Regions from separate parts of the Devosia sp. MDV22-iso42 genome, predicted to be linked through region 1. Evidence: predicted binding sites of a transcription regulator. Region 1 holds the regulator's gene; each other region holds the start of a gene.
The links. The regulator PhoB, encoded in region 1, activates phosphate uptake and scavenging genes when phosphate is short. The targets are predictions, from matches to a motif close to TGTCATNNANCTGTCAT.

Region 2: the regulator PhoB is predicted to act here: its motif matches at 1,592-1,608, upstream of AC4NN3_RS08800 (inorganic phosphate transporter).
Region 3: the regulator PhoB is predicted to act here: its motif matches at 1,421-1,437, upstream of AC4NN3_RS00840 (alpha-D-ribose 1-methylphosphonate 5-triphosphate diphosphatase).
Region 4: the regulator PhoB is predicted to act here: its motif matches at 1,532-1,548, upstream of ppk2 (polyphosphate kinase 2).

What each region holds. Positions count from the first base shown of each region.
Region 1 is NZ_JBZVWR010000012.1:291,502-295,066, forward strand. It holds gene AC4NN3_RS16315 (MFS transporter) at 1-1,199, shown strand, start outside; gene phoB (phosphate regulon transcriptional regulator PhoB) at 1,352-2,053, opposite strand; gene phoU (phosphate signaling complex protein PhoU) at 2,059-2,760, opposite strand; gene pstB (phosphate ABC transporter ATP-binding protein PstB) at 2,830-3,565, opposite strand, start outside.
Region 2 is NZ_JBZVWR010000007.1:270,090-273,654, forward strand. It holds gene AC4NN3_RS08795 (NUDIX hydrolase) at 1-89, shown strand, start outside; gene AC4NN3_RS08800 (inorganic phosphate transporter) at 92-1,591, opposite strand; gene AC4NN3_RS08805 (acetolactate synthase 3 large subunit) at 1,976-3,565, shown strand, end outside.
Region 3 is NZ_JBZVWR010000002.1:60,083-63,647, reverse strand. It holds gene phnN (phosphonate metabolism protein/1,5-bisphosphokinase (PRPP-forming) PhnN) at 1-183, opposite strand, end outside; gene AC4NN3_RS00840 (alpha-D-ribose 1-methylphosphonate 5-triphosphate diphosphatase) at 180-1,328, opposite strand; gene AC4NN3_RS00835 (extracellular solute-binding protein) at 1,532-2,872, shown strand; gene AC4NN3_RS00830 (ABC transporter permease subunit) at 2,943-3,565, shown strand, end outside.
Region 4 is NZ_JBZVWR010000007.1:185,315-188,879, forward strand. It holds gene greA (transcription elongation factor GreA) at 1-59, opposite strand, end outside; gene AC4NN3_RS08400 (PQQ-dependent sugar dehydrogenase) at 262-1,392, shown strand; gene ppk2 (polyphosphate kinase 2) at 1,588-2,502, shown strand; gene AC4NN3_RS08410 (FdhF/YdeP family oxidoreductase) at 2,739-3,565, shown strand, end outside.

The DNA of each region.
Region 1 (3,565 bases):
GCGCGGTGACGCTCAACTCGATGGGTTTCAACATGATGCGCAGCGTCGGCCCGGCGGTGGGCGGGCTGATCGTGGCCCTGGCCGGCGCGGGTGCCGCCTTTGCGGTCAATGCGCTGTCCTATGGGCCGCTGCTGCTGGCGCTGGGGCGCTGGAAGCCCGAACGCGTGCCCAACCGCCTGCCGCGCGAGAAATTCGGCAGCGCCATGTGGGCGGGCATCCGCTATGTGTCGCTGTCGCCCAACCTGACCACCGTGCTGCTGCGCGGCTTCCTGTTCGGGCTGGCGGCGATTGCCGTGCTGGCGCTGCTGCCCTCGGTGGCGGCCGAATATGTCGGCGGCGGCGCGCTGGCCTATGGCACGCTGCTGGGCTGCTTCGGGCTGGGCGCGATCGGCGGGGCCTTTCTCAATGGCCGGGTGCGCGAGCGCTACAGCAATGAAATCATCGTGCGGGCGGCGTGCATCGGCTTTGCCATCAGCTGCGCCGGCCTGGGCTTCAGCCGTGATCCGCTGCTGAGCCATTTCGTGCTGCTGCCGGCGGGCGCCTGTTGGGTGCTGGCGCTGTCGCTGTTCAACGTCTCCATCCAGCTGTCCGCGCCGCGCTGGGTGGTGGGGCGGGCCCTGTCGCTGTACCAGACGGCGACCTTTGGCGGCATGGCGGCCGGCAGCTGGATCTGGGGCCTCAGCGCCGATGCCTTCGGGCCGGACTGGGCGCTGGCCATGGCGGGCTGGGTGCTGCTGGTCTGTGCAGCGGTGGGGCTGCGGCTGCCGCTGCCGCAGTTCAATTCGCGCGACCTCAATCCGCTGGGCACCTTCAACGAGCCCATTCTCAAGCTCAACCTGCGGGCGCGCAGCGGGCCGATCATGGTGATGATCGACTATCGCATCGAGCAGGCCGACATCCCGCGCTTCCTGGCGCTGATGGCCGACCGCCGGCGCATCCGCATCCGCGACGGGGCGCGGCAATGGGCCCTGCTGCGCGACCTGGAACAGCCTGAACTCTGGGTGGAGAGCTATCACGTGCCGACCTGGATCGACTATGTGCGGCACAATCTGCGGCGCACCAAGGCCGATGCGGAAAATACCGAGCTGCTGCGCGGCCTGCACCGCGGCGACGGCCCGCCGCGCGTGCACCGGATGATCGAACGGCAGACGGTGCGGCTGGACGACGACATGCCGCTGCGCGATACGCCAGAGGTGTGAGGGGGAATGCACCTGCCGTGCCTGCCATGAGGGAAGCCCTCACCCAGCCTCTCCCTGAAGGGGGAGAGACCCATCGCGGTTGGGGTACCAATTCAGGCAAGCACTGCGCTGTTCCTCCCCTCCAGGGGGAGGCTGGGTGGGGGCGAGGGGTCTCAGGCGACCTGGGCGAATCTTTCGTCGAAGGCGTAGCCGGCGCCGCGGACGGTGCGGATGGGGTCGGTTTCGCGGCCGCGATTGATGGCGCGGCGGAGGCGGCCGATATGGACGTCGACGGTGCGCTCGTCGACATAGACGTCATTGCCCCAGACGCCATCGAGGAGCTGTTCGCGGGAGTAGACGCGACCGGGATGGCGCATCAGATATTCGAGCAGGCGGTATTCGGTGGGGCCGAGATGGACGTCGCGGGCGGCGCGGCGGACCCGGTGGGTGGTGCGGTCGAGCTCGAGATCGCCGACCTTGAGCGCGGCGGTGACCAGGTTTGGATTGGCGCGGCGCAGCAGCGCGTGGATGCGGGCGATCAGTTCGGGCACCGAGAAGGGCTTGACCACATAGTCGTCGGCGCCGGTGGCGAGACCCCGGACGCGCTCTTCCTCCTCACCGCGGGCGGTGAGCATGATGATGGGCACGCGGGCGGTTTCCTCGCGGGCGCGCAGGCGCCGGCACAGCTCGATGCCGGAGATTTCGGGCAGCATCCAGTCGAGCAGGATCAGATCGGGCAGCTTGTCCTGGATGGCATGCTGGGCCTCGTCGCCGGTTTCGGCGGTCACGACGCGGAAGCCCTCGGCCTCGAGATTGTAACGCAGGAGGATGGCGATATCGCCTTCGTCCTCGACGACGAGAATGGTGGCCGGCATTTGCTCTACGCCTTGATCTGCGTGCGCTGCAGTTCTTCGACATCGCTCGAAAGCTGCTTGCCGGTCTGCAGGTAATAGGCACGTTCGGCGATATTGGTGGCGTGGTCGCCAATGCGTTCCAGGCTCTTGGCGCAGAACAGCAGATGGGTGCAGGGGGTGATGTTGCGCGGATCTTCCATCATGTAGGTGAGCAGTTCGCGGAACAGGGAGGTGTACATGGCATCCACCTCGTCATCGCGGTTGCAGACCTGGATGGCGCCCTCGGCATCGCGGTTGGAATAGGCGTCCAGCGATTCCTTGATCTGGCGCAGCACCAGGGCGGTCATGTTGCGCACGCCGTTGTAGAAGGTGGGCTGCAGGGTGAGCCCCTCGATCTTGAGCGAGCGGCGGGCCAGCTGCTTGGCCATGTCGCCGACGCGCTCGAGATCGGAAGCGACGTGGATGGCCGTGATGATGGAGCGCAGGTCCGAGGCCATGGGCTGGCGGCGGGCGATCATGGAGACGGCCATGTCGTCGATCTTGCGCTGCATGTCGTCGATGCGCTGATCGGCGATGATGGTGAGGTCCGCCAGCTCGCGATCGAGCTTGAGCAGGGCCTTGGTGCCATTCTCGATGGCCACTTCAACCTGGCCACCCATCTCGGCAATGGTCTGGGCGAGGGCGACGAGTTCGTCATTGTAGGACGAGACGATATGATCGGGGGCCATGGTGTTCCTCTGAACCTGGGGGCGGGGAACCGGCCGGGGCCGGTTCGCGCATTTGAGCGGGCGGCCGGACTAGCCGATGCGGCCCATGATGTAATCCTGGGTCTGCTTGTGCGCCGGGTTTGTGAAGATGTCCTCGGTGACACCTTCCTCGATCAGGTTGCCCAGGTGGAAGAAGGCCGTGCGCTGGCTGACGCGGGCGGCCTGCTGCATGGAGTGGGTGACGATGACGATGGTGTAGTTTTCGCGCAGCTCGTCGATCAGTTCCTCGATGATGGCGGTGGCGATCGGGTCGAGGGCCGAGCAGGGCTCATCCATCAGGATGACCTGGGGACCGACGGCGATGGCGCGGGCGATGCACAGGCGCTGCTGCTGACCACCCGAGAGGCTGGTGCCGGGCTCCTGCAGGCGGTCCTTGACCTCTTCGAAGAGGCCTGCCTTGCGCAGCGAGGAGACGACCATTTCGTCGAGATCGGTCTTGGAGCGCGCGAGGCCGTGGATCTTGGGGCCATAGGCGACGTTGTCGTAGATGGACTTGGGGAAGGGATTGGGCTTCTGGAACACCATGCCGACGCGGGCGCGCAGTTCGACCACGTCGAGCTGCGGATCATAGACGTCCTCGCCATCGAGCTTGATGCTGCCGCCGACCCTGGCGCCCTCGATGGTGTCATTCATGCGGTTGATGCAGCGCAGGAAGGTCGACTTGCCGCAGCCCGAGGGCCCGATGAAGGAGGTGACGGCCCGGTCAGGGATGTCGATGGAAATGCCGAACAAGGCCTGCTTGGCACCATAGTGGACGGTGACGTCG
Region 2 (3,565 bases), on a different contig from region 1:
ACTGGGCCGTGGTATCTGAGGCGCAGCGCCTGCTGGTCGACCCGGCGCTGGGCAGGATTGCCGTGGCCCTGGCCCGGCGGTTTGGCTGAGGTCAGCCAACCAGCTGGTTGAGCACCAGGAAGACCAGGGCGGCCAGCAAGGCCGAGGCCGGCACCGTGATGACCCAGGCGGCGGCGATGCCCAGCACATGGCGGCGGCGAACCAGGCGCCGGCGGGCCTGTTGCCGGTCCTTGGACAGGGCCTGTTCGGGCGTGGCATTGAGCATGGCCGGATCGACGAAGCGGGCATCGACCGGTACCGAATTGCCCTTCATGTCGCGCTGGGCAATATATTCGCGCAGGAAGCCGACCCCGAAAATGGCACCCACTGCAATATGGGTGGAAGAGACCGGCAGGCCCAGCGCCGAGGCAGCCAGCACAGTTGCGGCGGCTGACAGCGCCACGCAATAGGCGCGGATCTCGTTGAGCTTGGTGATCTGCTCGCCGACGGTGCGGATCAGGCGCGGGCCGAACAGGGCCAGGCCTAGGGCGATACCCACACCACCGATGCACAGGACCCAGAGCGGCAGGGCCAGATTGGCTGATTGCACGCCGCCGGTCTGGACGGCGTTGACGATGGCGGCAAAGGGACCGATCGCATTGGCAACGTCATTGGCGCCATGGGCAAACGAGAGCAGGGCGGCCGCCACGATCAGCGGCAGGCGGAACAGCTTGGCGATGTGCTTCTTGCGGTTCTCGATGCGCAGCGACTGGCGCCGGACCATCGGCATGGCAACAATCCAGCCCAGCGCGGCAAAGCCGACCCCAAGGGCCAGAACGGTGCCGAGACCGGGTGTCCAGACACGCTTGAGACCCTTGGTGGCCAGGTACATGGCAAAAATGCCGGTCATCAGCGCTACCATGACCGGCACCCAGACGCGGGCTGCCGAGATCTTGTCGATCCGGGTGGTGATGGTGGAGCGGACCACCGAGAGCAGAAGGGCAGCGAAGACACCGCCCAGCACTGGTGAGATCACCCAACTGACGGTGATGGTGCCGATGACCGGCCAGGCGACCGAGCCAAAGCCGGCCGCGGCGATGCCGGCACCGACCACGCCGCCGACCACGGCATGGGTCGTCGAGACGGGGGCGCCGATAATGGTGGCCAGGTTGACCCATAGGGCGGAGGCCAGCAGGGCGGCCATCATCACCAGCACGAAGGTATCCGTGTCCAACTGCTGGCCCACCAGCAGGTCGCGGGCCACGGTATTGACCACATCGCCGCCAGCCAGCAGGGCGCCGGCGGCTTCAAAGATGGCGGCAATCAGCAGGGCGCCGGCCATGGTCAGCGCCTTGGAGCCCACGGCCGGGCCCATATTGTTGGCCACGTCATTGGCGCCGACATTGAGCGCCATGTACCCGGCGATCGCGGCGGCAATGACGACCAGATAGCTGTGCGGGCCGCCGGTGACGAGAAAACTTGCCCAGACCGCGGCGGCGAGCAGGAAGACCAGCGCAATGCCGGGAGCGGCAAGCGAACGGGCCAGGTCATGGGTGGCGGTCTGCAGGCCGGTGACCCGTTTGAGGTCCTTGTCCAGCGCGGGCTTGGCCATTGTCATCTATCCGTCACATGAAGCGTGCCGCGGCAATAGCATTGCCAGCGCAAATGGCCACCCCTTTATGGCTGGCGACCCCAGTTGTTTGCCGGTGGCGAGGCGGGAGAGCTGGCGGCGGGCAAATGCCGCTCCTGCCACCCCGCCGTGCGGCCTTGACTTCATTGCGCACTTGCTCTTATCAATGCGGCCAGAATTTTTTGCAGGAGAGGTCCCGTGCGGGCACTCATTCTCGTAGTAGGCAGGCGCATCGGCACCGTGGGATAACATCCCGCGCGATAGCTGGTGCGCCGAAAACAGGTCCCGAACGGGGCCTTTTTTATTGCCCGGTTTTCGCCGCTACGAGATTGGGCTCCCAATTTGGATTTAGGGAAGGACAGAACAATGACCGAAAGAATGACCGGCGCTGAAATGGTTATCCAGGCGCTGACCGATCAGGGGGTCGAGCATATTTTCGGTTATCCGGGCGGCGCTGCCCTGCCGATCTATGACGCCATGTTCCAGCAGGAGGCGCTGCAGCACATCCTGGTGCGGCACGAGCAGGGCGCCACGCATATGGCCGAGGGCTATGCCCGCTCGACCGGCAAGCCGGGCGTCGTGCTGGTGACGTCGGGGCCGGGGGCCACCAATGCGGTGACCGGGCTGACCGATGCGCTGATGGATTCCATCCCCATGGTCTGCATCACCGCCCAGGTGCCCACCACGCTGATCGGCACCGATGCCTTCCAGGAATGTGACACGGTCGGCATTACCCGCAGCTGCACCAAGTATAATTACCTGGTCAAGCGCATCGAAGACCTGCCGCGCATCATGCACGAGGCGTTTCTGATCGCCACCACCGGCCGGCCCGGTCCGGTGGTGATCGACATCCCCAAGGATGTGCAGTTCGCGGTTGGCGACTATTACAAGCCTGATCTCGAAACGCTGCGCCATCAGAGCTATCGCCCGCAGGTGGATGGCGACGCTGCCGCCATCGAAGCAGCAGTCGAGCTGATGCTCAAGGCCGAGCGGCCGATCTTTTATACCGGCGGCGGCGTGATCAATGCCGGTCCCGAAGCATCCAAGCATCTGCGCGAACTGGCCGAGCTGACCGGCTTTCCCGTGACCTCGACGCTGATGGGCCTGGGGGCTTTCCCGGCCTCCAATCCGCAATGGATGGGCATGCTGGGCATGCACGGCACCTACGAGGCAAACCTGGCCATGCATGACTGCGACGTCATGATCAATATCGGCGCGCGCTTTGACGACCGCATTACCGGCCGCATCGACGCCTTCTCGCCGGGCAGCCGCAAGATCCATGTCGATATCGATCCCTCTTCCATCAACAAGGTGGTGCGGGTCGACGTGCCGATCATCGGCGACTGCGAGCGGGTGCTGGCCGAAATGGTGCGCGTCTGGCGCAGCAAGACCAACCAGAGCCGCACCGAGGCGCTGGCGCCCTGGTGGAAGCAGATCGAGACCTGGCGGGCCGTGGATTCGCTCGGCTACAAGAATTCCGACACGGTGATCAAGCCGCAATATGCCATCGAGCGGCTCTACGCGGCCAGCCAGAAGCAGGGCAAGGAAGTCTATATTACCACCGAGGTGGGCCAGCACCAGATGTGGGCGGCCCAGCATTTCCACTTCGACCAGCCCAATCGCTGGATGACCTCGGGGGGCCTGGGGACCATGGGCTATGGCCTGCCGGCTGCGGTCGGCGTGCAGGTGGCCCACCCCGATGCGCTGGTGATCGACATTGCCGGCGAAGCCAGCGTGCAGATGACCATGCAGGAGATGTCGACCGCCGTGCAGTATCGTCTGCCGATCAAGATCTTCATCCTCAACAATGAGCGCATGGGCATGGTGCGGCAGTGGCAGGACCTGCTGCATGGCAGCCGCTACGCCCATTCCTATTCGGAATCGCTACCCGATTTCGTCAAGCTGGCCGAGGCCTATGGCGGCAAGGGCATTCGCTGCTCCAACCCGGCCGAGCTC
Region 3 (3,565 bases), on a different contig from region 1:
CTGGGCAAAGCTGGCCTCGTCCATGCTGTCATGGTCTTCGCTGCCGCCATCGGCCAGCCGCGTCACCACGCGACGCACGACATGGATCAGCCCGGTGGGCTCAAGCCGCGCGCGGGCAAAGCCGATCAGGCTGTCCTTGCCGGCGCCACTGGGCCCGACCACGGCGACAAAATTGCCCTTCATATGACGCGGCGACCTTCCCGATAGACGGTAAGGACGATGGGAATACCGTCCTCGATGCGCAGATGCACGAAATCGGCGCGCTTGCCCACGGCAATCTCGCCGCGGTCCTGGAAACCGCCGGCCTCGGCCGGGCGTTTGGTCACCAGCTGCACGGCCTTGGGCAGACTTATCCCCTCCACATTGTCGGCGAGCGAAAATGCCGATTGCAGCATGGAGAAGGGAATGTAGTCGGACGACAGAATATCGAGCAGATCGGCCTCGGCCAGAACCCGCGCCGAGACATTGCCGGAATGCGAACCACCGCGCACCACATTGGGGCCGCCCATCAGAATGGCCATGCCGGCCTGGCGCGAGGCGCGGGCGGCTTCCAGCGTGGTGGGGAATTCGGCAATGTGCAGGCCCAGATCGACCGCCTCCTCGACATGGGCGCGGGTGGCGTCGTCATGGCTGGCCAGCACGATACCCTTGTCATGGCAGATATCGGCAATGGCGCGGCGGAACGGGCCGGCATGGGCCTGGGACTGGCGGTTGCGGCGCTCGGAGAACTCGTCGAGCTGGGCGTCGCTCATCTTGGTCTTGCCCTGGTAATAGGCCTTGTAGGCGTCGAGGCTGGCGAACTGGCGCTGGCCGGGAGCGTGGTCCATCAGCGAGGCCAGGCGCACCTGCGGATCGTCGATGATGGCGAGGAAGCTTTCGAGACAATCGGGGGCCGAGACCTCGCAGCGCAGGTGGATGAAGTGTTCCGCCCGCAGCCTTCCGGCTTCGTTGCCGGCGCGGATGGCGCCGGCCAGGGTGCGCATGTCCTCGGCGCCGATATCGGTCTGTTCGTCGAGCCCGATGCGGATGGCGTCGAGCACGGTGGTAATGCCCGAAGCGGCGACCTGGGCGTCATGCGCCTGCACGGCGGCCACCGGGTTCCAGCGCACCTTGGGGCGCGGCGCATAATGGGTCTCGAGGTGGTCGGTATGCAGCTCGACCAGGCCCGGGATCAGGTAATCCCCGTCCAGGTCGGTGCCGGTCCGGCTGGGCGTGCCGATATCGGTGATGACGCCGCCGTCCACGCGCACGGAGCCCTCCAGCACCTCACTGGCCAAGACGATCCGGGCATTGGTGAGGACGAGGTCTCCGAGGGCGACACTGTTCATGGCAGCTCATTTCTGGGTTTCTATCGGGGCGATGCGCCCCTGCGCTAGCGCAAGATGATGACAGTTTGGCGACTGAGGCACGTTCATCGACTCGTCATGCAACTGTCGGTGAACAGTCACCAATCCGCAAGGGAACCGTCAAACAGGGGTTCTAGGAGTCCGCCCGCCAACCCTTGGCACAAGCTTTCCCGGAGACGTTCCAAATGACACGCAACACGCTGCTCGGTGCAGCCTCCACCCTCGCCGTTATCGCGCTGACCGCCTCCCCCGTCATGGCTCAGACCAAGTTCGAGTTCTGGTATGGCTTGTCGGGCGACCTGAGCGACCGCATCCAGGACATGTGCAAGACCTTCAACGAGTCGCAGGCCGACTACGAGATCGTCTGCATCAGCCAGAATGACTACGACACCAACCTGCAGAACACGATTGCCGCGTTCCGCGCCAACAAGCAGCCCACCGTCACGCAGATCTTCGACGCCGGCACGCTCGACCTGATGCTGAGCCAGGCCTATCTGCCGATCGGTCAGCTGATGACCGAAAACGGCTTCGACATCGACTGGTCGAACTATTTCTCCGGCATCGCTTCCTATTATTCGACCTCGAAGGGCGAACTGCTGTCGATGCCGTTCAACTCCTCGACGGCGATGATCTATTACAACACCGACGCCCTGGCCAAGGTCGGCTTTGACGGCCTGCCCACCACCTGGACCGAAGTCGAAGACGTCGCCCGCAAGATGAAGGAAGCCGGCTACGAATGCCCCGTGGCATTTGACCCAGCCGGTGCCTGGCAGTGGTTCGAGCAGTTCTCGGCCATCCACAACCAGCCCATCGCCACCAAGGGCAATGGCTTTGGCGGCCTCGACGCCGAAATGGTTGTCAGCAAGGGCCTGTTCGTGGACCAGCTGACCTGGTTCAAGGCCATGTATGACGAAGGCCTGTTTGTCCATAAGGGCAAGGATGTCGGCGAAGGCGATCTGGACTCGTTTGCCAATGGCAATTGCCAGATTTTCTCGGGCTCGATCGCCAGCCATGGCAGCGTTATTGCCAAGGCCGTCGATGGCCTGAACTGGGACGTCGCCATGCTGCCCATGCTCGAAGGCCATGAGCGCACCAATAGCCTCGTCGGCGGCGCCTCGCTGTGGACCCTCAAGGGCAAGTCGGAAGAAGAATACAAGGGCGCGGCCGCGTTCTACAACTTCCTGGCCACCCCTGAGCAGACCGAATGGTGGTCGACCGTGACCGGTTATATCCCCGTCACCAATACCGGCTTTGAAGCCATGACCGCCAAGGGCTTCTACAACGAAGCTCCCTACAAGGGCCGCGAAAAGGCCATTGAAAGCCTGACCTTCACCCCGCCGACCGAAAACACCCGCGGCATCCGCCTGGGCAATTACGCCTCGATCCGCGCCGAAATGGTCAAGACCATGCAGGACGTGATGTTCAACAACACCCCGGTCCAGACTGCGCTGGAAAGCTTCGATGCCAAGGGTAACGAGATCCTGCGCCGCTTCCAGGCCACCTACAAGGATGCCGTTCTCCCCTGATCGGCTTAATCGCGGGTGCGGGCGGCATGGTCGCCCGCACCCATTCTCTTGGCTCTAAAGCGGGTGCCCCATGGAACGTCGCGCATTTTTCAACAATGGCTCCCTGCCCTGGCTGCTGATCGGGCCGCAATTGCTGCTGGTCATGGTGTTTTTCTACTGGCCCACCACGCAGGCGCTCTACTGGGCGTTCACGCTCGAACAGCCCTGGGGTGGCGGCAATAGCTGGGTCGGCTGGGACAATTTTCTCAACATCTTCCGCGACAGCGACTACTGGAGCACCGTGGCCCGCAGCGCGTTCTACGCCAGCTGCACCACCATCCTGTCGATGGCCATGGCGCTGACCCTGGCGGTATTCGTCGATCGCTCGCTCAAGGGCACGCGACTGTTCCAGTCGGTCTTTGTCTGGCCCTATGCCATTGCCGCACCGGCTGCCGGCGTGGCCTTCCGCTTCATCTTTGCCCCCGAGGCCGGTCTCGTCGGCGCCATCAACGACGTTTTTCCCGGCATCTGGAACCCGGCCATCAATGGCTTCCAGGCGCTGGCCATGATCATCGTCTGCCATTCCTGGCTGGGCATCGGCTACAACTTTATCTTCTTCCTCGCCGCCCTGCAGATGATCCCGCGCTCGATTTCCGAGGCCGGGGCCATGGATGGCGCGCGACCCTTCACCCGCATGATCGATCTGCAATTGCC
Region 4 (3,565 bases), on a different contig from region 1:
TGCTCATATTCGGCAGCAAGGGCCTTCTGGCCGCCCACCGTCATCGGGATCTTTTCCATTTTCGTCGCCTCCAATCGGCACGTCAGTCAATAGCTTTCACCCCAGCCAAAATCCGTTCGGCCTACGCTTCACGATAAGTTTTAGGGGAGAGCAGGCTCAAATTGCCCGGACACCGCGTTGCGGTCAAGCCGGTGTGGTCAGGAAGATGGTCATGTCCACACGCGCTTTCAAGCCTGAAGCCCGCCAATGAGAGGGCCGATCATGCGTTCCCTGGCCCATGTTACCCTGCTGTCGCTGCTGCTTTCCTCGTCTGCCCTGGCGCAAAGCGTCGACTCCAGCGCCGGCCCGCTCGCGGCACAGGTGCTGGCCGAGGGGCTCGACCATCCCTGGGCGTTGGTCTTCCTGCCCGATGGGCGGCTGCTAGTGACCGAGCGCAGCGGCCAACTGCTGGTGCTGACCAATGGCGTGGCCGGCGCGCCGGTGGCCGGCACGCCCGACGTCTACAACCGGGGGCAGGGCGGATTGCTCGACGTGGCGCTGGCGCCGGACTTTGCCGAGAGCGGCCGGATTTATCTCAGCTTTGCCGAAACCGCCGCCCATGCCGGGCAGCAGCGCGGGCAGGGCACGGCGGTGATGGCGGCGCGGCTGGTGCTGGAGGGCGATAGCGGACGGCTCGAGGATCAGAAGGTGATCTTCCGGATGAACAAGTTCACCACCACCAACCGGCATTTCGGCTCGCGCGTGGTGGTGGGGCTCGATGGCAACCTCTTCGTAACGCTGGGCGATCGCGGCGATGCCGACCGCGCCCAGGATTTTGGCGATCATGCCGGGGCGGTGGTCCGCATTGCGCCGGACGGCACGGCGCCAGCCGACAATCCGCGGCCGGCGGGCTGGGCACCGGAGCTGTGGAGCAAGGGGCATCGCAATCCACAGGGGGCGACGCTGCGGGCGGACGGGCAATTGTTCACCGTCGAGCATGGCGCGCGCGGCGGTGATGAGGTCAATAATCCGCAGCCGGGCGGCAATTATGGCTGGCCGGTGATTTCCTATGGCCAGGACTATTCCGGGCTGTCGATCGGGGAAGGCACGCAAAAGCCGGGGCTGGAGCAGCCGCTGACCTATTGGGATCCGTCGATCTCGCCCTCGGGGCTGGATTTTTACGAGGGTGCGCTGTTGCCCGGCTGGCAGGGCGACCTGCTGACCGGCGGGCTCAGCGGACATGTGCTGGTGCGGCTCGATATGGAGGGCGATGCCATTGTCGGCGAGGAACGGCTGTTCGCCGGCCAGCTGGGGCGGATCCGCGACGTCAAGAGTGGGCCGGACGGGGCGATCTACCTGCTCACTGATGCGGAAAACGGCCAGCTGATCCGGGTGGCGCCACAGGGGAAATAGCGGCGCGCGGCCGGTTATGGCTGGGCGGGATTTTGCCGCGAAGCGGCCGGTTCCTGCCATTCGAGCGTAGCTCTCATGGCCTTCTCGTCTAAAATCGCTCCACAGGGAGCGATTTTGCCACTGCGTGGCCGACTCGAAGTGTCACAAAAGCGTAATCTGGCTGTGTGTAGTGGCGCGCAAACCGGAGAGCTGCCCATGCGTGACTTCGCCAGCCAGAGTGACCTCGATCGCATCCGCGCGGAAATCACCGACAGTCTTGATGAAGAGCTGGAGCTACAGTTCGAGGACGAGCAGCTCGAGGCGCTGGCGAGTAGCGAGGCACGGCCGGGTGGCAGGACGTTGGACCGGCGCATTTATTTCCGCGAGCTGTTCCGCATGCAGCACGAGCTGGTGCGGCTGCAGGACTGGATCGCCCATCACCGGCTCAAGGTGGCGGTGGTGTTCGAGGGGCGCGACTCGGCAGGCAAGGGCGGCGCCATCAAGCGCATTACCCAGCGGCTCAATCCGCGTGTCTGCCGCGTGGTGGCGCTGCCGGCGCCGAGCGACCGGGAAAAGACGCAGTGGTATTTCCAGCGCTATGTGCCGCACCTGCCGGCGGCGGGCGAAATGGTGCTGTTCGACCGCTCCTGGTACAACCGGGCGGGCGTCGAGCGGGTGATGGGCTTTTGCACGCCGGCCGAGCTCGAGGAGTTCTTCCGCACCGTGCCCGATTTCGAGAAGATGCTGATCGGCTCGGGCATCATCCTGATCAAGTTCTGGTTCTCGATCAGCAATGAGGAGCAGGAATTCCGCTTCCGCATGCGGATCGACGATCCGCTCAAGCAGTGGAAGCTGTCGCCCATGGATATGGAATCGCGCCGCCACTGGGAGGACTATACCAAGGCCAAGGAAGACATGCTGGCGCGCACCCACACGGCAGACTCGCCGTGGTGGATCGTCGATGCCGATGACAAGAAGCGGGCGCGGCTCAATACCATTGCTCATCTGCTCTCGGCCATTCCCTATGCCGACGTGCCCAAGCCGGAAGTGGTACTGCCCGAGCGCATCCGGCATCCGGACTATGCGCGCGGCCCGGTGCCGGCGGAAATGTATGTGAAGTCGGTGTATTGAGGCAGGGCGGAACCTGCACCCTGCCTAAACGTACCCCCACCTCATTCCCTCCCCACAAGGGGGAGGGAGGCGATGAACACCGGCGCCCGAGCTGGCGCCTCCCTCCCCTCGATGGCGAGGGACTGAGGGTGGGGTGAGGAGAGCCACTGCCTACGTTGTTGCGCAAAAGGGCGTGCTGAAGGCTTGCTTGTCCTTTCGCATGCTCAGACAATGTCCCAAAAGGGTGGAGCAGGGTCATGGCTGACGGCAAGCAGATCGTGGGGGGCGGGCCCAAGAAGGTGCTCTATACGCTGGCCACCATTGGCCGCATGGGCGTGGGCAAGGCCGCCAAGGCGCTGACCGCCAAGAATGCCTGCAAGGCCTGTGCCTATGGCATGGGCGGGCAGCGCGGCGGCATGACCAATGAACTCAACGAATTTCCCTCGGTCTGCAACAAGAGCGTGCAGGCGCAATCGACCGATATCCAGCCGGCCATTCCCCTGCCGATCTTCGAGCACGACCTGGCCGACCTGGCCGAGCTGACGGGCAAGGAGATGGAGCATCTGGGCCGGCTGGGCACGCCGCTGTTCAAGGCGCGCGGGGCCAATCGCTTCACCCCGGTCGACTGGGAATTTGCCCTGGCCCATGCGGCGCAGAAGCTGAGCGCGACCGCGCCGCAGCGCAGCTTTTTCTATTCCTCCGGCCGCTCGTCCAACGAGGCGGGGTTCCTGTTCCAGCTGCTGGCGCGGGCCTATGGCACCAACAATGTCAATAACTGCTCCTATTACTGCCATCAGGCGACCAGCGAGGGGCTGGCCACGACGATCGGCAAGGCAACGTCGAGCGTCGAGCTGGAGGATCTGACCGGGGCTGACCTGATCTTTGTCATCGGCGCCAATCCATCGTCCAACCATCCGCGCTTCATCCATATGCTCAAGAACTGCCGCGAGCGGGGCGGGCAGGTCATCGTCATCAATCCGGCCAAGGAGCCGGGGCTGGTCAAGTTCGCCGTGCCGAAATCACCCAGTTCGATGCTCAAGGGCGGCAGCGAGATAGCCTCGGACTATTGCCAGCCGCGCATCGG